DNA from 4 places in the Xanthobacter nonsaccharivorans genome. Region 2 is predicted to be linked to each of the others. Evidence: predicted binding sites of a transcription regulator. Region 2 holds the regulator's gene; each other region holds the start of a gene.

Region 1 (5,174 bases), 1.2 Mb from region 2:
CGGCGCGCGCTCGGGATACCACACCCACTCGCCGGGCTTGAGCCCCTTGATGGCGGTGATGTCCGGGTCGTTGGCGGCGAAAGCGGGCAGGAGGGCATCGGCGACGAGCCCGCCCGCGAGCGCGACGGCAAGCTTCACGGCGCCGCGCCGGCTGAGGTGAAGGATATCTGGCATGGCATGTCCCCCAACGTGCGAATCGGCCGTCTGTGCCTATCTGTGGCGCGGCCGGCGCGGCCTGTCCATGCGCGGTGGAGGAAAGGGGCGGGTGCCTGAACCCCTCACCCGGTCATCGGGATGATGTCGGCCACCTCGATCCCGTCCGGGTCGATGCGGCAGACGAGGCCGATGGCCTCCACCCCCGCCGCCCTCGCCAGATCGAAGGCCCGGCCGTAGCCGGGGTCGAGATCGCGGGCGAGGCCGATGCGCCCGGCCGAGCCGATCTGGCTCAGGTAGACCATCACCGCCCGGTTGCCCTTCTGGGCCTCGGCGGCAAGCTCGTCGAGGTGCTTCGCCCCGCGGGCGGTCACGCAGTCCGGGAATTCCGCATGGCCCGGCGCGCGCATGAGGTGGACGTTCTTCACCTCCACCAGGCACAGGGGCTTCGCCTCGTCCTCCAGCTGGATGTCGATGCGGCTCGACTTGCCGTATTTCACCTCCCGCCGCATGCGGGCGTAGCCGGCGAGCGCCGGCACATGGCCCGCGGCGATGGCCTCGGCGACGAGGAGGTTGGGGTGCATGGTGTTGACCCCCACCAGCTCCGGTCCGGCGCCGAAATCGGCCTCCACCAGCTCCCAGCTCAGGGCGAGCTTGCGGTTGGGATTGGACGAGCGCGACAGCCACACCCGGCTGCCCGGGGCATCGAGCCCCAGCATGGCGCCGGAATTGGCCACGTGGGCGGTGGTCTCGGTGCCATCCTCCAGCACCACGTCGGCGAGGAAGCGCTTGTAGCGCCGCACCAGGCGGCCTTCGATGAGCGGCGTGGCGAAGCGCATCAGCCGTTTGCCGGTCCGCCGCCGGGGCCGTCGCTGATGCCGTCGCTGATGCCGTCGCTCCTGCCGTGAAGGCAGATGAGGGTCTGCGTGGCGGTGGCGCAATGGATGCGCCCGCCCGCCGCCTCGGCATAGACATCCACCCGCACGATGGTGAGCGTGCGGCCTGCGCGCGTCACATGGCCCACGGCCACGAGCCGCTCGCCCTTGCCGGGCGCCATGATGTTGATCTTGTACTCCACGGTCAGCACCGTGGAGCCCGCCGGGAACAGGGTGAAGGCCGCATAGCCGCCGGCCGTGTCGGCGATGGCGCCGATGGAGCCGCCGTGGAAGAAGCCGTGCTGCTGGGTGACGCCCGGCGCATAGGGCAGCACCACCTCCACCCGCCCCGGCTCCACCGTCCCGAGGACGGCGCCGATGGTGCTCATGAAGGGCTGGCGCGCGAAGCTCTCGCGCACCTTGGTCTCGAAGAAGGGATCTTGGGGAGTGAGGGCAGGTTCGGTCATCGCGGGCGGGGCTTTCTCCTGGAGAGCGAACATAGCCGATCATGCGGTGCGCGCACCCTTTCGTGTTTCGCCGCATGGGGTGGCCGGACACCGCTTCCGGGTCGCGCCTTGACTCCGTCGCCGCGTTCCGGAATCTATAAGAACAAATAGAGAACAAGAGAGGCGGTCGTGCCGTCACGTTCCACGGATGCATCCCGCTCCGCGGCCGATGTCGCGCGTCTGCGGCAGGGCCTGCGGGCGGCCATCTCGGCCATCGAGCGGGGCGAGGCGCCGCCGGGGGCGGGCGGGGATTTCTCCCTGGGGGAGGCGCCCGCGCGCCTGCCGTTGGGCGTCGCGCCGGTGGATGCGGCCCTCGGCGGCGGCCTGCTCCTCGGGGGGCTGCACGAGGTGTCGGCCCCGGCGGCCGATGCCGGCGTGCTCGGGGCCTTTGCCCTGGGGCTTGCCGCCTGCGCGGTGATGGCGTGCCGCCGGCCTCTGCTCCTGGTGCAGCAGGACCTGGTGCCGTGGGAGGCGGGCGCCTTCTACGCGCCGGGGCTTGCCGCCTTCGGCCTTTCTCCCGGCGCGCTGCTCCTGGTGCGGGTGCGCCGGCCGCAGGACGTTCTGTACGTGATGGAGGAGGGGTTGAAATGCGCCGGTCTCGCCGCCGTTCTCGGGGAAGTGGCCTCGCCTTTGCCGGATGCGCTCACGGCCACGCGGCGCCTCTCCCTCGCGGCGCGGGGGCAGGGCATCCTCGGCCTCATCGCGCGCCACACGATGGCCTGCGAGCCCTGCGCGGCGGTGAGCCGCTGGGTGGTCTCGCCCTTGCCGAGCCCGGCGCCGGACGGCCTGGGCGGGCTCGGGGTGCCGCGTGCCCGCGTCCGGCTCGTGCGCAACCGCTTCGGGCCGCCCGGCAACTGGCCGCTCGCCTTCGCCGGGGGGCAGTTCCACCTCGCGCCGGACGGGGAGGCGCATCATGAGCGCGGCGACGCCACTTCTTCCGGCCGTTCCGGGCCGGCGCTACCTCAGCCTCAGCCTGCCGCTCCTGGCCACGGATCGCCTCGAACGGCGGGTGTCGCCTGAGGACCGGGCCCGCCCGCGCGTCACCGTCATGGCTGATAAGGGGGCGCTGCGCCTCGTCGCCCTGAATGGGGCCGCCGCCGCGCTCGGCCTCGCGCCGGGCCTCGCGCTGGCCGATGCGCGGGCGCGCTTCCCCGACCTTCTGGTGAGCGAGGCCGAGCCCGAGGCGGAGGCGCGGCTGCTCGCCCGCTTCGCCGATGCCTGCGAGCGCTACACCCCCCTCCTCGCCCTCGACGGGCCGGAGGGGCTGCTGCTGGACGTCACCGGCTGCGCGCATCTGTTCGGGGACGAGGCGGGGCTGGTGCGCGACCTTCTCCGGCGCGTGGGCGGGCAGGGCTTTGCTGCCCGCGCGGCGCTCGCCTCCACGGCCGGCGCCGCCTTCGCCCTCGCCCGTTTTTCGGGCCGGGGGGAGCGGCGCGCGGGCGCCGGCGTGGTAGTGCCGGAGGAGGAGGCCCTCGCCCCGCTCCTCGCGCCCTTGCCGCTGGCGGCGCTCCGGCTGGAGGCGGCAACCCTCGGCGCCCTGGTGCGGCTGGGCTTCGGCACGGTGGGCGACCTCATCGGCAAGCCCCGCGCGCCCCTTGCCGCCCGCTTCGGCGCGGGGCTGCTGGAGCGCCTCGACGCCGCGCTGGGCACCGCTCCGGTGGCGGTGGACTATCGCTTCGCACCCCCCGTCTTCTGCGCCGAGCGCAACCTGTTCGAGCCGGTGGAGCGGGTGGAGGACGTGCTGGGCCTCACCGTGAAGCTCGCCGCCACCCTGGAGACCGCGCTGGAGCGCCACGGGGTGGGGGCGCGGCGGCTCGACCTCGCCTTGTTCCGCGTGGACGGGGAGGTGACGCGGCTCATGGTGGGGACTGGACGCCCCCTGCGCGCGCCGGAGGCGATCCGCCGCCTGTTCGCGGAGAAAATCGCCGCCCTCACCAGCCTCGACCCCGGCTTCGGCTTCGATCTCCTGCGCCTCGCCGTGCGGGAGGCCGCCCCCATGGCCGAGCATCAGTCCGGCTTTGCCGCCGCGACCGATGGGGCGGAGGCGCTCGACGGCCTCATCGACCGCCTCTCCATCCGCTTCGGCGCGCGGCAGGTGCAGGTGCTCCGGATGGAGGACCGCCACTGGCCCGACAGCGCGAGCCACGCCGTCCCGGCGCAGGGCCTGTGTGCATCTTCCCTCATGGCGGCGGCGACCGAGGTGGCCGGGGCGGGGGCGATGCCGCTCGCGGCGGCATGGCCGCCGGTCGAGGCCCTCGATCCGCCGCCTGCCTCGCCTGCGCCCCGGCCCGGGGGCACCCCGGCCTCCGCCGTTTTACCGGCCGCCTTCCGGCTCATGCCGCGCACCGGCGCGGTTGCCCTGACGGGTGGGGCGGGGTGGGGGAGCGGCCCTGCACGGGCCTTGAAGGCCGTCCCCGCGTCCCGGTCGCCGATGGCGCGTCTTTCGCCGGCAGAAGGGGAGGGCGGCGCGCCGACGCGTTCAGCCGCGACCGCCTTCGCCTCTTCCCCGCCGGGCGAGGCCGGGGAGGGGGGACATGGCCCGGTCGGCGCCGCGGAGCCCGGCGCCCGGCCGGGCGGGAGACCGCTGGCGGGGGGCTCCGCCGCGGCCGCCCTGCTGTTCGATGCCGCCCGCGCCGGGCTCGACGTGCCGCGTCCTTCCGAAGCGGGCCGGGGCGCGCGGAGGCCGGCCCTGCCCGTGACCGGGGCTCGCACCCACGGCTCCGGTCCCGACACCTGCGGTCCGGAGCGGCCGCTGCGCCTGTTCGAGACGCCGGAGCCGGTGGAGGCGGTGGCCGAGGTGCCGGATGGCCCGCCCGTACAGTTCCGTTGGCGACGGCGGCTCCACGAGGTGGCCCGCGTCGAGGGGCCCGAGCGCATCGCCGCCGAATGGTGGCGCCGGGGGCCGGATGCGCCCCTGGTCCCCACCCGCGACTATTTCCGGGTGGAAACGCGGGAGGGCCATCGTTTCTGGCTGTTCCGCGCCGGCCTCTACGAGCGGGAGGCCGGGGTGCCGCGCTGGTTCCTCCACGGCCTGTTCGGGTGACGGCCATGGCTGATACCCGCCCCGGTGCGCCCGCCGCCCCGATCATCCCGTTCCCGGCCGAGCCGGCCCCGCGCGCCCCGGTGCAGGCGACGCCGGCCCCGCCCTTCGTGGAGCTGGCCGTCACCACCAGCTTCTCCTTCCTCCATGGCGGCTCGCATCCGGAGGATTATGTGGCGGAGGCGCTCGCCCTCGGCCATCGCGGCATCGGCATCGCTGATCGCAACACCCTCGCCGGGGTGGTGCGCGCCCATGCCATGGCCAGGGCCCACGGCCTGCCGCTGGCGGTGGGCGCCCGCCTCGTCTTCGCCGACGGCACGCCGGACATTCTCGCCTATCCCGGCGACCGTGCCGCCTATGGCCGGCTGTGCCGCCTGCTCACCGCCGGCAACATGCGGGCGCAGAAGGGCGAATGCCACCTGGGCCTGGACGATCTCCTCGCCTGGCAGGAGGGGATGTGCCTCGCGGTGATGCCGCCCCGCCGCCTGCCGGAGGCATTCGGCGGTTTCCTCGATCGCCTGGTTGAGGCCGCCCCCGGCCGGGTCTGGCTCGCCGCCCCACTTTCCCACCGGGGGGACGATGCCCGCCGCCTGGGGCGGC
Region 2 (5,174 bases):
CGCCGGCGCACCTCACCGTCATCGGCGAATCGGCCGCCGGCCGGCCCTTCTCGGGCAGCGTGGGCGCGGGCGAAGCCGTGCGCATCTTCACCGGCGCGGTGGTGCCCGAGGGCGCCGACACGGTGGTGATCCAGGAGAACACCAGCCGCGACGGCGACAGGGTCACCACCACCGCCCCCACCGCTGCCTTGCGCAACGTGCGGCTGAAGGGCTGCGATTTCAGCGCCGGCATGCCGGGCCTCAAGGCCGGGCGCCGCCTCTCCGGCCGCGACATCATGCTCGCCGCCGCCATGGACCATGCGACCGTTCCGGTGTCCCGCCGCCCGCGGGTGGCGCTCATCCAGACGGGCGACGAACTGGTGCTGCCGGGCCAGGGCACCGGCAAGGACAGCGAGATCGTCGTCTCCAACGCCTTCGGCCTCGCGGCGCTGGCCCGCCGCGCCGGGGCCGAGGTGACGGATCTCGGCCTGGTGGGCGACGACCTTGCCGCCATCCGCGCCGTGGTGGCGCGGGCGCTCTCCGGCGAGTTCGATCTCCTGGTCTCCTCCGGCGGCGCCTCGGTGGGCGACCACGACCTGATGGCCCCGGCGCTGCGGGCGGAGGGGGTGGACCTCTCGGTGCACAAGATCGCGCTGCGGCCCGGCAAGCCGCTCATGTATGGCCGCAAGGCCGGCGTGCGGGTGCTGGGCCTGCCGGGCAATCCGGTGTCCTCCCACGTGTGCGCCATGGTGTTCCTGATGCCGCTGGTCCGGGCCCTGCAGGGAGATGGCGTTCCGGGTCCGCTCACCGCCCCGGCCCGCCTCGCGGTGGAGGTGGCGGCGAACGACGCCCGCCGCGACTTCATGCGCGCGCGGATGGAGCGCCACGCCGACGGCTCCGTGCACGTGACGCCCTTCGCCTCGCAGGACAGCGCCATGCTGAGCGTGCTGGCGGCCGCAGACTGCCTCCTCATCCGCGCTCCCTTCGCCCCGGCGGCAAAGGCTGGCGACCCGTGCGAGATCATTCCGTTCGAGGATTGATCCGGCTTTAACCCCGCCTTCACCACTTGCGGAACACAAAAGGAACAGATAAGAACTGTTCATGATTTGTTTCGCATCGCCCGCGGTGGGCGTGCCAGGGTGAAACAGGCGCGGCCCGCGCCGCCGGACGGCGGCCGGGGGGCAATCACGGGGGCGATGGAATGCTGACGCGCAAGCAATACGACCTGCTTCGCTTCATTCACGAGCGGCTGAAGGAAACCGGCGTTCCCCCTTCCTTCGACGAGATGAAGGAAGCGCTGGACCTGCGCTCGAAGTCTGGCATCCACCGCCTGATCACCGCCCTGGAGGAGCGCGGCTTCATCCGTCGCCTGCCGAACCGCGCCCGCGCCCTGGAGGTGGTCCGCCTGCCGGACAGCGTGGCCCCCGGCCTCGCCTCCGCCCAGGCCGCGAGCCGTGGCTTCTCCCCGGCCGTGATCGAGGGCAGCCTGGGCAAGGTGCGGCCGGTGATGGACGATGACGACGGAACCCACCCCGTCGCGGTGCCCGTCATGGGCCGGATCGCCGCCGGCTCGCCCATCTCCGCCATCCAGACCCGCAGCCACACGCTGAACATTCCGCCCGAGATGCTGGGCACCGGCGAGCACTTCGCTCTCGAAGTGCGCGGTGACAGCATGATCGAGGCCGGCATCCTCGACGGCGACACGGTGCTGATCCGCAAGTGCGACACGGCCGATACCGGGGATATCGTGGTCGCCCTCGTGGACGACGAGGAAGCCACCTTGAAGCGCCTGCGCAAGAAGGGCGCCTCCATCGCCCTCGAGGCGGCCAACCCCGCCTATGAGACGCGGATCTTCGGGCCCGACCGGGTGCGCATCCAGGGCCGGCTCATCGGTCTGATGCGGCGCTACTGAGAGCGCAGGGCAAGGATTTCTCCCGGCTGGCGGCCGGGAGGCCGGGACGGGGTGAGGGGCGGCGGCGCTTCATGCTCAACGGGGGTGCCGGCTCGCAAGGCATACGCTCCTCACCCCAGCTTCATCCCTCGGTGAGAGGCGAGCCGTGGCTTCGGGCTCATTCGGAAGCCGCGTCGGCAGCGGCGTCCTCCGCGGCTCCCGGCTCAGGTTCGGGCGGAAGGGGCGGCAGACGGGGCATCCAGGGACGATCCACATGGGGACGTCGGGTGGGTTCCTCTCTCAGCTTTCCGTCCGTGAAGAAGAAGGCGATGGTGCCCGATCGCACCAGCCGGTCCGGCGTGAGCACGCGGGCGGGGCAGGTGCGGGGCGGCGGATCGCGGCTGACGATGATCCGCGCCTCCAGGCAGTCCGCCTCCAGGCTTTCCGCCTGACGTGACACGGCGATGGTCCCGCCGCCCGGCAAGGGTGCGGTGCAGCCGAGGGGATCGCAGGTGAAGGCCTGGTCCAGTCCCTTGCTTCCCGCCGGGCGGCGATCCCCCTCGCGCGTCAGCCACTGCTCCACGACCAGCCGCTGGCTGCGCCCGCCAAGCACCGACAGGCGCCCGTCCGGGCCGCGGATCGCCACCGTCTGCGCATCGGGCGCCACCAATATGTCCGGACGAGGTGGCGGGCCGGCGAAGGCCAGCGCGAGGCCGAGGGGCACGGCGGCTCCGAGCGCGAGCACGCCGCGCAGGAGGCAGAACATCACCAAGGCGAGGCTGAGGGCGGCCAGGGTGGCCGGGCTCACCGCATCCACGCGGATGTCGGCCCCGGGCAGGGCCGCGATTCGATCCGAGACCTCCACCATGATGTCGATGCCGAGGCCCATCACCGGCCAGGCCAGATGGTCCCAGCCGAAGGGGATCAGCAACACGCCGACGAGGCCGAACGGCATCACCAGGAAGGACACCGCCGGCATGGCCGCGAGATTGGCGAGCAGGCCGTAGGGCGCCACGCGCTGAAAATGGAAGATCGCATAAGGCGCGGTCGCAAGGCCCGCCACCAGCGAGGTCAGGGCCGTGCCGCCCACCAGCAGCACGAGCCATGTGGTTACCTGCCCGGCGATTCCGTCCGGCCGCGGTATCGCGCGCAGGGGCCGCAGCCGCTCGTAGGCGGCGACGAGAGCGAGGGTGGCGGCGAACGACATCTGCGTGCCCGGGTCGAGCGCCGCTTCCGGGGTCAGCGCCAGCACCACCACCGCCGCCACCGCCACCGTGCGCAAGGTGAGCGCGGGCCGCCCCACCAGCACGCCTCCCAGCACCAGCGCCGTCATTACGAAGGAGCGCTGTGCCGGCGTGTCGTTGCCGGACAAGGCAAGATAGGCCGCGCTGCCGGCCAATGCGATCACCGCGGCCACGGACTTGATGGGCAGGCGCAAGGCCAGCCCCGGTACGAGGGCGAGCCCCGCCCGCACCAGCGCGAACAGCGTGCCCGCCACCAGCGCCATGTGCAGGCCGGAGATGGAGAGGATGTGGGTGAGCCCTGACACCCGCATGCTCTCCTCCACCTGGGGTGGGATGGCGGAGCGGTCGCCGGCCACGAGCGCGATGGCGATCTCCGCCGCCGTTCCGGAAAGCGAGGCGCGGATGCGCTCGGCAAGGCCGGATCGCACCTGATCCACCAGCATGGCGAGGCGTACCGGGGCGGGTGGCTCGGCCGCCGCCGCCGGCTTTGGCCGGCCGAAGCCGAACCCCACTCCGCCGATTCCCCTGAACCAGGGGACGCGGCCGAAATCGTGCGCGCCGGGCATGGCGGGCCCGAGGGGCGGCAGGAGTTGCGCGAGCTGCGTCACATGGGTGCCCACCGGCGGAGCCCACCCCCGCCGCAGGCTGAGGCGCACCACCTCCGGCACGGGATCGAGCCCGCGGATGGGCCCCGGATCGAGCCGCAGCAGCATGCGGTCGCCGTTGGCGCGATGCTCCACCTTCTCCACGTAGCCCGAGAGGCGCACCGGCCCCTTGGGCGGGGTCGAGATGGCGGCATGGTCCACCCACGCGGTGCGCGCCGCGCCGGTGGTGAATCCGGCGGCGACGGCGCCCATGGCCACCAGCGCGCCGAAGGCGAAGGGCCGCGCCCGGGCAAATCCCGCCGCAACCGCCAGGGCCGCCGTCACCAGCAGCGCCACGGCCAGGGACGGTTCTCGCGATGCGCCGAAATACACGAGGATGCCAAGCGTGTAGGCGACGGGGAGCCACAAGATCAGCCGCCCGGACTGCGCCTCCACCGCCGCATCTGCGGCGATGCGCGTCCACAGGGCGTCGCCGCGTTGCCGCAGGCCGGAGAGCAGCGCGCCCTGCGCCCTCCCCCGGGCGTCGTCCAGAACGCCGGCGCGGGCACCCGCGCGCCGGGGCGATGCCCCGCCGTCGCCCGCCCCCGAGGGGCCCGTGCCCGGATGCCCTGCGCCCATCCCTCCCGACCCCCGCCCGGCCATCTCCCGCCGACCCGCTTGCCCGGCAGACCTGCCGCCCCCGACGTGCGCGCCCGCGAACGCCGCTTGTTCCTTGTGCCCGGCGCCTATGCTACACGGGCGCCTCTCACACGCCACGCGCCGGTGCCGATGGTGCCGCGCCGGTGCCGCCCCGCCTGTCCGGTCCGCGTTGTGCGGATCGAGCCTCGCCGAGTTCCCGCATGTCGCAGATCGTTACCCGCTTCGCCCCCTCCCCCACCGGCTTCCTGCATATCGGCGGGGCGCGGACCGCCCTGTTCAACTGGCTCTATGCCCGCCACACCGGTGGCAAGATGCTGCTGCGCATCGAGGATACGGATCGCCAGCGCTCCACCAAGGAGGCGATCGACGCCATCATCGAAGGCCTCGAATGGCTGGGCATCACCTGGGACGAGGAACCCATCTACCAGTTCGCCCGGGCCGAGCGGCACCGCGCCGCAGTCGAGGAAATGCTGGTGCGCGGCAATGCCTATCCCTGCTACGCCACCCCGGCGGAGCTGGACGAGATGCGCGAGCTCGCCCGCAAGGAAGGCCGCCCGCCGCGCTATGACGGCCGCTGGCGTGACCGCGATCCCTCCGAGCGGCCGACCGACCGGGCGCCCGTCATCCGCCTGCGCGCGCCGCAGGAAGGCGAGACGGTGATCGAGGACATGGTGCAGGGCACCGTCACCTTCCCGAACAAGGACCTCGACGACCTCGTCCTGTTGCGCTCGGATGGCACCCCCACCTACATGCTGGCGGTGGTGGTGGACGACCACGACATGGGCATCACCCATGTGATCCGCGGCGACGACCACC
Region 3 (5,174 bases), 1.4 Mb from region 2:
GCATCGTCCTCCATCACCTCGCCGGGGTGTGAGGCCTATTCCTCCGTGCTGCTCTCCCAGGTGGCGTGGCGCACGCCGGGGAGGGTGGCGAGCCGATCGGTAACGGCGTCGAGCTCGGCTGCGTTCACTGCCGTGCTCACCAGCTTCGCCACCAGGACCGCCGTATAGTCGGGGCCCGGCTCCTCCTCCACATCGCCGACCGGGTACTTGGCCGCTTCCAGCGCTTCGATGAGCTTGTCGCGCAGCGCGGTCAGGGCGGGGGTGTCCACCGTGAGGCGGACTTCATAGCTCACTTCGGAGTGTCGTTCGTCCAGCGGGATCCGGTCGATGAAATTGGCCACGGGCCGCAGGATGGTGTTGCCGGCGATGATGATGAAGGTGATCAGCACCGCCTCGCCGAGCATGTCCGTTCCGGCGCAGCTGCCCACGGCCGCCGAGCACCACAGGGTGGCGGCGGTATTGAGGCCGCGGACGTTGAGGCCTTCTTTCATGATCACGCCGGCGCCGAGGAAGCCGACGCCGGTGACCACGTTGGCGACGACGCGCATGGCGTCGGTGGGGCCACCGAGGCGCGCGGCCAGGTCGGCGAAGGCGGCGGAGCCCACCGCCACCAGCACGTTGGTGCGCAGGCCCGCCGTGCGCTGGCGATACTGCCGTTCCGCGCCGATGAGGGTGCCGAGGACGAAGGCGGCGAAAAGGCTCACCACCGTGTCGAGAAAGGATGCTGCATCGAAGGTCGCGATGAAACGCACGCCAGATCCCCGCCGTCATGCTTCGCTGTGGGCCCTTCCTCGCCGGCCGGCGGACTGCGGGCAAGGGAAAAAGGCGCGTGAAGACGTTTTCACAGCTTTGCGCGCCGGATTGTCGCGGCAGCGTGGAACTGCTAAAAACCTCGCCATGCCCCATGCGCGCGTGCATCTCAAGACCCTGAGCCGGGTGGCCTTCTGCGCCGCCGGGCCGTTCGCGCGCACCACGATGGAGTTCGCGGCGGTGCCGGACCACGTGCGCCTGCCGGGCCGCTTCTTCGGCCGCTTCACCACGGCCGCCTCGGCCCAGCTTCGCGCCTGACGCGCCCTTTACCGAAGCCATTTCGAGACCAGTCCGGCCGCTTGCGCGCGCGCCGGCCTCTCCTCAGGACAGGACACCATGAACGCTCCCGCGAACGGCCCCCGCACCCTCTACGACAAGATCTTCGACGACCACGTGGTCGCCCGCCAGGACGACGGCACCTGCCTGCTCTACATCGACCGCCATCTGGTGCATGAGGTGACGAGCCCGCAGGCCTTCGAGGGGCTGCGGGCGACGGGCCGCAAGGTGCGCGCGCCGCACAAGACCCTCGCCGTGGTCGACCACAACGTGCCCACCACCGACCGCACCCTGCCGAACCCCGACCCGGAGAGCGTCGCCCAGATCGCGGCGCTGGCGGAGAACACGAAGGAGTTCGGCGTCGAGTATTACGACGGCTTCGACAAGCGCCAGGGCGTCGTCCACGTGGTGGGCCCCGAGCAGGGCTTCACCTTGCCCGGCACCACCATCGTCTGCGGCGACAGCCACACTTCCACCCACGGCGCGTTCGGCGCGCTCGCCCACGGCATCGGCACGTCCGAGGTGGAGCATGTGCTCGCCACCCAGACGCTGATCCAGAAGAAGGCGAAGAACATGCGCGTCACCGTCACCGGGCCGCTGCCCGAGGGCGTGGGCGCCAAGGACGTGGTGCTCGCCATCATCGGCACCATCGGCACCGCAGGCGGCACCGGCTATGTGATCGAATATGCCGGGGACGCCATCACCTCCCTGTCCATGGAAGGGCGGATGACGGTGTGCAACATGTCCATCGAGGCCGGCGCCCGCGCCGGTCTGGTGGCGCCAGACGAGAAGGCGTTCGAATACCTCAAGGGCCGTCCGAAGTCCCCGAAGGGGGCCGATTGGGACGCCGCGGTGCGGTTCTGGCAGACCCTGCGCTCGGACGAGGGCGCGCACTTCGACCGCGAGATCCACATCGACGGCGCGAACCTGCCGCCCATCGTCTCCTGGGGCACCAGCCCGGAGGACGTGATCTCGGTGGAGGGCGTGGTGCCCGATCCGGAGCTGATCGCCGACGAGGGCAGGCGCGCCGCGAAGATCCGGGCGCTGGGCTACATGGGCCTTTCCGCCGGCACGAAGATCACCGACATCGCCCTCGACCGCGTGTTCATCGGCTCCTGCACCAACGGGCGCATCGAAGATCTGCGGCAGGCGGCGGCGATCGCCCAGGGCCACAAGGTAAATCCGAACGTCTCCGCCATGGTTGTTCCCGGCTCCGGCCTCGTGAAGGAGCAGGCCGAGGCGGAAGGGCTGGACCGGATCTTCAAGGAGGCTGGCTTTGAATGGCGGGAGCCTGGCTGCTCCATGTGCCTGGCGATGAATGCGGACCGGCTGAGTCCGGAACAGCGCTGCGCGTCCACCTCGAATCGCAATTTCGAAGGGCGCCAGGGCTTCAAGGGCCGCACGCACCTGGTGTCGCCGGCCATGGCGGCGGCAGCGGCCATCGCCGGCCGGTTCGTGGATGTGCGCGACTGGCCGAAGCAGGCGTGAGATAGACGTCTGCGCGGACGCCAGCGCACGACCGTACCATCAGGAAGGAGGGTGCCACCCCGGTGGCGCCCTTCGCCTTTTTTGCGGGTGCGAAGACGGTTCGATGCCTGTTGCAGGAAGGAGGCAGGCCAGCTGAAAGGCTGGTTCCATCCTTCACAATCGCGTGATCAGGCGGCGCGCAGAACCCCTGCCGTCTGACGGCCGGATCAGAAGATCAGGCTCGAAACAACGCCCGCGGTTGCGGCACTTGCCTCATGGGGGGCGAAAAACGCAGCAATTCCAAGGATTGTCACCAGCGCGCCGGTGACCGCAAGCTTCCGCAGCATGGCCACTCTCCCAAGTGGGGGTCTGCACGGTTAACGATGCAGGCCGATTAAGAGTTCCTTAACCAACATCTTCTGAACCCCGATTGATGCTTGTGTTCAGAAAGTGTTCAGGAAAGTCACGGCTCCGTGACGTCTGGCGCCTGAGGCCCTTTGCTCCGGCCTGTCTTGTCATGGGTTTGCTGCGATGCGGTAGGATAAGGGCTGCCGGTGAGCGGTAGGCAGGAAGGGGAGGCGGCATGGCGGCGGGTGCAGGAAGCGGCAGGAGCGCTTGGCATGATCGCCTCGCCCCGAGCCTCGATGAGCTGGCGCATCTCGCCGAGGAGGCGTTCGCCGACCTGCCGGAGCGTTTCCGGTCCCTGTGTGCCGGCATCGTGATCAAGGTCGAGGATTTCCCCACCGACGACGTGCTGGACGAGCTTGGGGCGGAGACACCGTTTGATCTGCTCGGCCTGTTCCAGGGCATCGGCAGGGCCCAGCAGGGCGCGGTGGCGCAGACCGGCCAGATGCCGAACATGGTGTTCCTCTATCGCCGACCGATCCTCGATTACTGGGCCGAGCACGAGGAAACGCTGGGGGATCTCGTCACCCATGTGCTCGTGCACGAGATCGGCCATCACTTCGGCTTGTCCGACGACGACATGGCCGAGGTCGAGGACCGAGCCAATTGACCGCAGGGAAGCCGTGTCCGGATCGCTGGACCGACTGCGGAGCTGGTCTTTAGAATGGATCAAAACAAGAGGAGTCGAGCAGTGCCTATCGATCCGACGCTTACGCGCTACGGCGCGCCCCTTCGCGCCCTGCACTGGCTGACCGTGCTGTCCATCATCGTCGTCTTCGGCATCACCTATGTGGAGCAGTTCTTTCCGCGTGGCAGCCCGGAGCGCGGCTGGATCTGGTGGACCCACATCTCCGTCGGTCTCCTCGTGCTGGCGCTGGTGGCCATCCGTATTCCGGCACGTGTGTTCGGTGCCACCCCCCCGGCCTCCACCGCGCTTTCGCGCCCGGTAAAGATCGCCTCCGAGGCGGCGCATGGCCTGCTCTACCTGCTGCTGATCGTGACGCCGATCGTGGGCATCTATTTGTCCTTCCTGCGCGGCAACGAAGTGTCCTTCTTCTCGCTCTTCACCATCCCTTCGCCGATCGCCGTGGACCGGACCGCCGCACGGCAGGTGCAGGAGGTGCATGAGCTGCTGGCCAATGCCCTCGTCATCCTGGCGTTGCTGCACGCCGCGGCGGCGGTGATCCACCACGTGGTGCTGAAGGACGACGTGCTGAAGCGCATGCTGCCGGAGCGGTGAGCGCGCTGAGGGGTTCCCACAGGCTTTGCCGGCTTTCACCTGCTGGGCAAGGCGGGACGCGCCTGTTATGAAATGCATTGGATGCGGCTGGCGAGCGCTCGCCAGCCGCATCGCCGTTCCGGTTCGCGAAGGGCGAGATGCCGTACTGGCAGGCCGGGCGCCACGACAGGCTCGCCAAAGCTGAAGGGTCCCATGGAGAAGTTCACCGTCCTCGAAGGCGTCGCCGCGCCGCTGAAGCTGGTCAATGTCGATACCGACATGATCATCCCCAAGCAGTATCTGAAGACGATCCAGCGCACCGGGCTCGGCAAGGGCCTGTTCTCCGAGATGCGCTACAAGGACGACGGCTCGGATAACCCGGACTTCGTGCTCAACCAGAGCGCCTACAGGAACGCCAAGATCCTGGTGGCCGGCGATAATTTTGGCTGCGGCTCCTCCCGCGAGCATGCCCCCTGGGCACTGCTCGACTTCGGCATCCGCTGCGTCATCTCCACGTCTTTCGCGGACATTTTCTACAACAACTGCTTCAAGAACGGCATCCTGCCGATCGTCGTGTCCAAGGACGACCTCGACAAGCTGTTCGACGATGCCGACCGCGGCGCCAATGCGACGCTCACGGTGGATCTCGAGGCGCAGGAGATTCGAGGTCCCGATGGCGGCGTGGTGACGTTCGACATCGATCCCTTCCGCAAGCGCTGCCTGCTGGAAGGGCTCGACGACATCGGGCTCACGCTGGAGAAGGCGCCGGCCATCGCCTCCTACGAGGCCTCCAAGGGCGCCGAGCGTCCCTGGCTCTGAAGCCGGGCGATGGCGGGGCGGGCAGAATTGGCCGAGGCCCGCCGCATCGCTGCGGCGGCGCAGGGTCCGGCGCGCCGCACCGTCGTCGTCGGCGGGTCCGCGGGCGCCCCCGCGGCGCTCATGAAGCTGCTGGCGGCCCTCGACCCCGATCTCGACGCCGGGGTCGTGATCGTCGTCC
Region 4 (5,174 bases), 600 kb from region 2:
GGAGGCGGCAAGCGCGGCCGAGGCCGTATTCAGGTGATGCCGGGCGGCGTTGGCCGTCAACGCCTCGATACGCCTCACGCCGGAGGCGACCGCCCCCTCGGACACCACCGAAATAATGCCGATATCGCCGGTGCGCTTCACATGGGTACCGCCACAGAGCTCCACGGAGTAAGGCGCGCCATTCCCATCGTCCATACCCATGGAGACGACGCGCACCTCCTCGCCATACTTCTCGCCGAACAGCGCGCGCGCACCGGAGGAGATGGCATCGTCCACCGCCATGATCCGCGTCTCGACGGGCTCGTTGCGCAGCACGAAGCGGTTGGCGATCTCCTCCACCGCGACGACTTCAGCGTGGCTGAGAGGCTTCGGATGGGAGAAGTCGAACCGCAGCCGGTCGGGAGCCACCAGAGACCCCTTCTGGGCCACGTGGTCCCCAAGCACGCGCCGCAGCGCCTCGTGCAGCAGATGGGTCGCGGAATGATTGGCACGCACCGCGGCCCGCCGTGCGTGGTCCACCTCAAGCACCAGAGCCGTGCCAGGCTTCAAGGTGCCCGCCTCGACCTTCACGTCGTGGATGAAGAGGTCGCCAAGCTTCTTCTGCGTCGCGCGCACCTCCACCACGATGCCGCCTTCTCCGACGAGCCGACCGGTATCGCCCACCTGACCACCCGACTCACCATAGAACGGCGTCTGGTTCAGCAGTACGAGCCCCGTCTCGCCGGCGGTAAGGACGTCCACTTCGGCGCCGTCGCGCACCAAGGCGGTCACGACGCCTTCCGCCTTTTCCGCGTCGTAACCGAGGAAGTCGGTGGCCCCGACCCTGTCGCGCAGGGAGAACCAGAGCGCATCGGTCGCCGCCTCACCGGATCCCGCCCAGTTGGCCCGGGCCTCAGCCTTCTGCCGCGCCATGGCGACCTCGAAGGCCGAGGTGTCCACGGTGATGCCACGGGCCCGCAAGGCGTCCTGGGTCAGGTCGAGCGGAAAACCGAAGGTGTCGTAGAGCTTGAAGGCTACTTCGCCGGAGAATTGCGCGCCGGAAGTCAGCTCCGCGCTCTCTTCCTCGAGGATGGACAGGCCACGCTCCAGCGTGCGGCGGAAGCGCGTCTCCTCAAGCAGCAGCGTCTCTTCTGCAAGAGCCTCGGCGCGCACGATTTCCGGATAGGCGCGGCCCATCTCCCGCACCAGCACCGGCACGAGGCGGTGCATCAGCGGATCCTTCGAGCCGAGCAATTGGGCATGGCGCATGGCGCGGCGCATGATGCGGCGCAGCACATAGCCACGACCTTCGTTGGACGGCAGCACACCGTCCGCGGTGAGGAACACCGACGCGCGCAAATGGTCGGCGATGACGCGATGGCTTGCCATCTGCGGGCCGTCCGGATCCACCGAGGTGAGTTCGGCCACCTCGGCGATGAGGGCGCGCATCAGGTCGGTGTCATAATTGTTGTGCACGCCCTGCAGCACCGCGGACACGCGCTCAAGGCCCATGCCCGTATCGATGGAGGGGCGGGGAAGCCCCACCCGCTCGCCGCCCGGCAGTTGCTCGAACTGCATGAAGACGAGGTTCCAGATCTCAATGAAGCGATCGCCGTCGGCATCGGGGGAGCCCGGAGGACCGCCGGCGACGTTCGGGCCATGGTCAAAGAAGATTTCTGAGCAGGGACCGCAAGGGCCGGTATCGCCCATGGACCAGAAATTGTCGGAGGTGGGAATGCGGATGATCTTGTCGTCGGAAAGGCCGGCGATCTTCTTCCACAGGCCGTAGGCTTCGTCGTCCTCGCTGTAGACGGTGACGACCAGGCGATCGCGCGGCAGGTCGAAGGTGCGGGTGACGAGGTTCCAGGCGAGCTCGATGGCCCGGTCCTTGAAATAGTCGCCGAAGGAGAAGTTCCCCAGCATCTCGAAAAACGTGTGGTGCCGCGCGGTGTAGCCCACATTGTCGAGATCGTTGTGCTTGCCGCCGGCGCGCACGCACTTCTGAGACGTCACCGCACGCGAATAGGGCCGCTTCTCGACGCCGGTGAAGACGTTCTTGAACTGCACCATGCCCGCGTTGGTGAACATGAGCGTGGGGTCGTTGTGCGGCACCAGGGGCGAAGAGGCGACCGCCTCGTGGCCTTCCTTGACGAAGTAGTCGATGAAGCTCGACCGGATCTCGTTGACGCCGCTCATGTGCCGGCCACTATCCCTCGACGCCGGCCCGGATGCGGGAACCGGCTCTGGTGATCACCCCACGCCGACGCGATCCCTTAAGGGCGCGCCCCCGCGGTTCCGGTAGAGGCCATTGCCTCCAACCGGAACCGGGTTCGTTTAGCGAGGGGCCCCACGCTTGTCCAGAAACGCCTTGCGATGGGAGCGTTGAACATGTCGCCCAGAATGCAGGCCGCGACGGATCTCAGGCGTCCGCCTCGCTGCCCTCCGCATCTTCTTCCGGCGTACCGGCGAGGATCTGCTCGGCGATGAGCCCCGCGTTCTGGCGAATGGCCGCCTCGATCCGGTTGGCAACCTCCTGGTTCTGCTTCAGGAAGGTCTTGGCATTCTCGCGCCCTTGGCCGAGGCGCTGGCTGTCGTGGGAGAACCAGGCGCCGGATTTCTCCACAACCCCGGCCCGCACGCCGAGATCGAGCAGCTCGCCCGTCTTGGACACGCCCTCGCCATACATGATGTCGAACTCCACCTGCTTGAAAGGCGGCGCGAGCTTGTTCTTCACCACCTTGACGCGGGTCTGGTTGCCCACCACCTCGTCACGTTCCTTGATCGCGCCGATACGACGGATGTCGAGGCGGACCGAGGCGTAGAATTTCAGAGCGTTGCCGCCCGTGGTGGTCTCCGGCGAGCCATACATCACACCGATCTTCATGCGGATCTGGTTGATGAAGATCACCATGGTGTTGGACTTGGAGATGGACGCCGTGAGCTTGCGCAGCGCCTGGCTCATGAGGCGCGCCTGCAGGCCGGGCTGGTTATCGCCCATCTCGCCATCGAGCTCGGCGCGTGGCGTGAGCGCCGCCACCGAATCGACCACCAGCACGTCGATGGCACCGGAGCGCACGAGCGTATCGGCGATTTCCAGCGCCTGCTCGCCCGCGTCGGGCTGGGAGATGAGCAGGTCATCCAGGTTAACGCCGAGCTTGCGGGCGTAGACCGGGTCGAGCGCATGCTCCGCGTCGATGAAGGCACAGGTGCCTCCACGCTTCTGCGATTCGGCCACCGTGTGGAGCGCCAGCGTGGTCTTGCCAGAGGATTCGGGGCCGTAGATCTCGACCACACGCCCCTTTGGCAACCCCCCGATGCCGAGCGCAATGTCGAGCCCGAGGGAGCCAGTGGGAATGCTCTCGATCTCCAAGGCCTTGCCGCCCTTGCCGAGCCGCATGATCGAGCCCTTGCCGAAATGCCGCTCGATCTGGGCGAGCGCGGCGTCGAGCGCCTTGGTCTTGTCCATGGAAGAACCTTCGACGAGTCGGAGTGTCGCCTGAGTCATCGCCGCGCTCCGGTGCTGGCGCAAGGGGAAATGAGTGCGTTGACTATGTACTCTTTTTGTTCCATGTTCGCAATATGTTCTCAAGACGCCCTCCCAAGGCGCCCAAAGTCGGAAGAGCAGAATGGGAGCACGTTCGCCGCAAGGCGGTTTTCCGGCACGCTGCAGGCGGCAGAACGGGGGTAGGCTGCTCGTTTTCCATGCACATGTTTATGGAAACGGGCCTCTGGTTTTCCGCGTCGGAAGGGATGTTCGACACGGGGGGGGGCGAGGCTGAAGGGCCCTGCAAGCCCCTGTGCCCAGGCGGATCTCGGGAAAGAAGGGGCCGGTGGGCCGACCCTCCGTTTACACCCATGCGCTCCGCCGCTATTTTCCGCGGCCCTCAGCCGGAGAAGTATGAGCCATGCGCGCGGAACTCGCCGCGAAGGTCGACGAGATCAGACAGTCCCTGGACCTCCTGCGGTCCCACCTCGACGTGGGCCGCGCGCGGCGGCGTCTGGCGGAGCTCAACGCGATCGTGGAGGACCCGACCCTCTGGGACGAGCCCGAGCGCGCGCAGAAGATCATGCAGGAGCGCACAACGCTGGAAGACAGCCTCGGTGCCATCGACCGGGTGGAACAGGACCTCGCCGACAATGTCGAGCTGATCGAGCTCGGCGAGGGCGAAGGCGATGAAGGCGTGATCGCAGAAGCCGCGGCCTCCCTGGACGGACTTAAGGCGGAGCTGGCGCGGCGCGAGCTGGAGGCGCTGCTGTCCGGTGAAGCCGATTCCAACGACAGCTATCTCGAGGTCCACGCCGGGGCCGGCGGCACCGACAGCCAGGACTGGGCGGAGATGCTGCTGCGCATGTATCGCCGCTGGTGCGAGCGGCACGGCTTCAAGGTGGAGCTGATGGACGAATCCCAGGGGGAGCAGGCCGGGCTCAAGTCCGCCACCATCCAGGTGAAGGGTCACAACGCCTATGGCTGGCTGAAGACGGAGGCGGGGGTGCATCGTCTCGTGCGCATCTCCCCGTTCGATTCCAATGCCCGGCGGCAGACCTCGTTCGCCTCGGTCGACGTCTATCCGGTGGTGGACGACCGCATCGTGGTGGACATCAAGGAAGCCGACGTGCGGGTGGACACCATGCGCTCGGGCGGCGCCGGCGGCCAGCACGTGAACAAGACGGAATCGGCGGTGCGCCTCACCCACATTCCCACCGGCATCGCCGTGGTGAGCGAGGGCGACCGCTCGCAGCACAAGAACCGCGCCACCGCCTGGAACATGCTGCGCGCCAAGCTCTACGACCTGGAGCTGAAGAAGCGCGAGGCGGAAGCCATGGCCGAGCAGGCCGCCAAGACCGACATCGGCTGGGGGCACCAGATCCGCTCCTACGTGCTCCAGCCCTACCAGCTGGTGAAGGACCTGCGCACCGGCGTTACCTCCGGCACGCCGCAGGAAGTGCTGGACGGCGACCTCGACCCCTTCATGCAGGCGGCGCTGGCCCAGCGCGCCTATGGCGGCGGGCCGGACAGCGTGGAGGACGTGGACTGAGGGATGGGCGCCATCATCGGTGTCCAAAACCTTGGGGACCCGCGTGGTCATCGCTCCCGTCCGCGCCGCATCCGGGGGGACTTCACGGGGCCGCGCCCGGAATCCGGGCCGGGGGGAGCGGGGCCATTGGTCCCAAGGTGCCGGATGCCGCTCGCCGTA

Evidence for each region. Region 2 encodes LexA, which represses DNA repair genes until DNA is damaged. Its sites were predicted from a motif close to TGTTCNNNNTGTGTTCNG; they were not measured.
Region 1: V5F59_RS05790 (ImuA family protein) is a predicted target of LexA. The motif match lies at 1,634-1,651, and genes of this name have one in related genera.
Region 3: V5F59_RS17840 (metallopeptidase family protein) is a predicted target of LexA. The motif match lies at 2,994-3,011, and genes of this name have one in related genera.
Region 4: recA (recombinase RecA) is a predicted target of LexA. The motif match lies at 3,549-3,566, and genes of this name have one in related genera.

The regions. Positions count from the first base shown of each region.
Region 1 is NZ_CM195526.1:1,258,543-1,263,716, forward strand. It holds gene V5F59_RS05775 (L,D-transpeptidase) at 1-174, opposite strand, end outside; gene sfsA (DNA/RNA nuclease SfsA) at 279-992, opposite strand; gene V5F59_RS05785 (PaaI family thioesterase) at 992-1,495, opposite strand; gene V5F59_RS05790 (ImuA family protein) at 1,664-2,554, shown strand; gene V5F59_RS05795 (DUF6504 family protein) at 2,448-4,577, shown strand; gene V5F59_RS05800 (error-prone DNA polymerase) at 4,583-5,174, shown strand, end outside.
Region 2 is NZ_CM195526.1:2,476,477-2,481,650, reverse strand. It holds gene V5F59_RS11415 (molybdopterin molybdotransferase MoeA) at 1-1,019, shown strand, start outside; gene lexA (transcriptional repressor LexA) at 1,181-1,891, shown strand; gene V5F59_RS11405 (ComEC/Rec2 family competence protein) at 2,049-4,337, opposite strand; gene gltX (glutamate--tRNA ligase) at 4,559-5,174, shown strand, end outside.
Region 3 is NZ_CM195526.1:3,905,219-3,910,392, reverse strand. It holds gene V5F59_RS17860 (TrmH family RNA methyltransferase) at 1-32, shown strand, start outside; gene V5F59_RS17855 (MgtC/SapB family protein) at 36-752, opposite strand; gene V5F59_RS17850 (hypothetical protein) at 898-1,068, shown strand; gene leuC (3-isopropylmalate dehydratase large subunit) at 1,147-2,574, shown strand; gene V5F59_RS17840 (metallopeptidase family protein) at 3,137-3,568, shown strand; gene V5F59_RS17835 (cytochrome b) at 3,650-4,198, shown strand; gene leuD (3-isopropylmalate dehydratase small subunit) at 4,391-4,996, shown strand; gene V5F59_RS17825 (chemotaxis protein CheB) at 5,024-5,174, shown strand, end outside.
Region 4 is NZ_CM195526.1:1,878,543-1,883,716, reverse strand. It holds gene alaS (alanine--tRNA ligase) at 1-2,175, opposite strand, end outside; gene recA (recombinase RecA) at 2,399-3,484, opposite strand; gene prfB (peptide chain release factor 2) at 3,885-5,015, shown strand.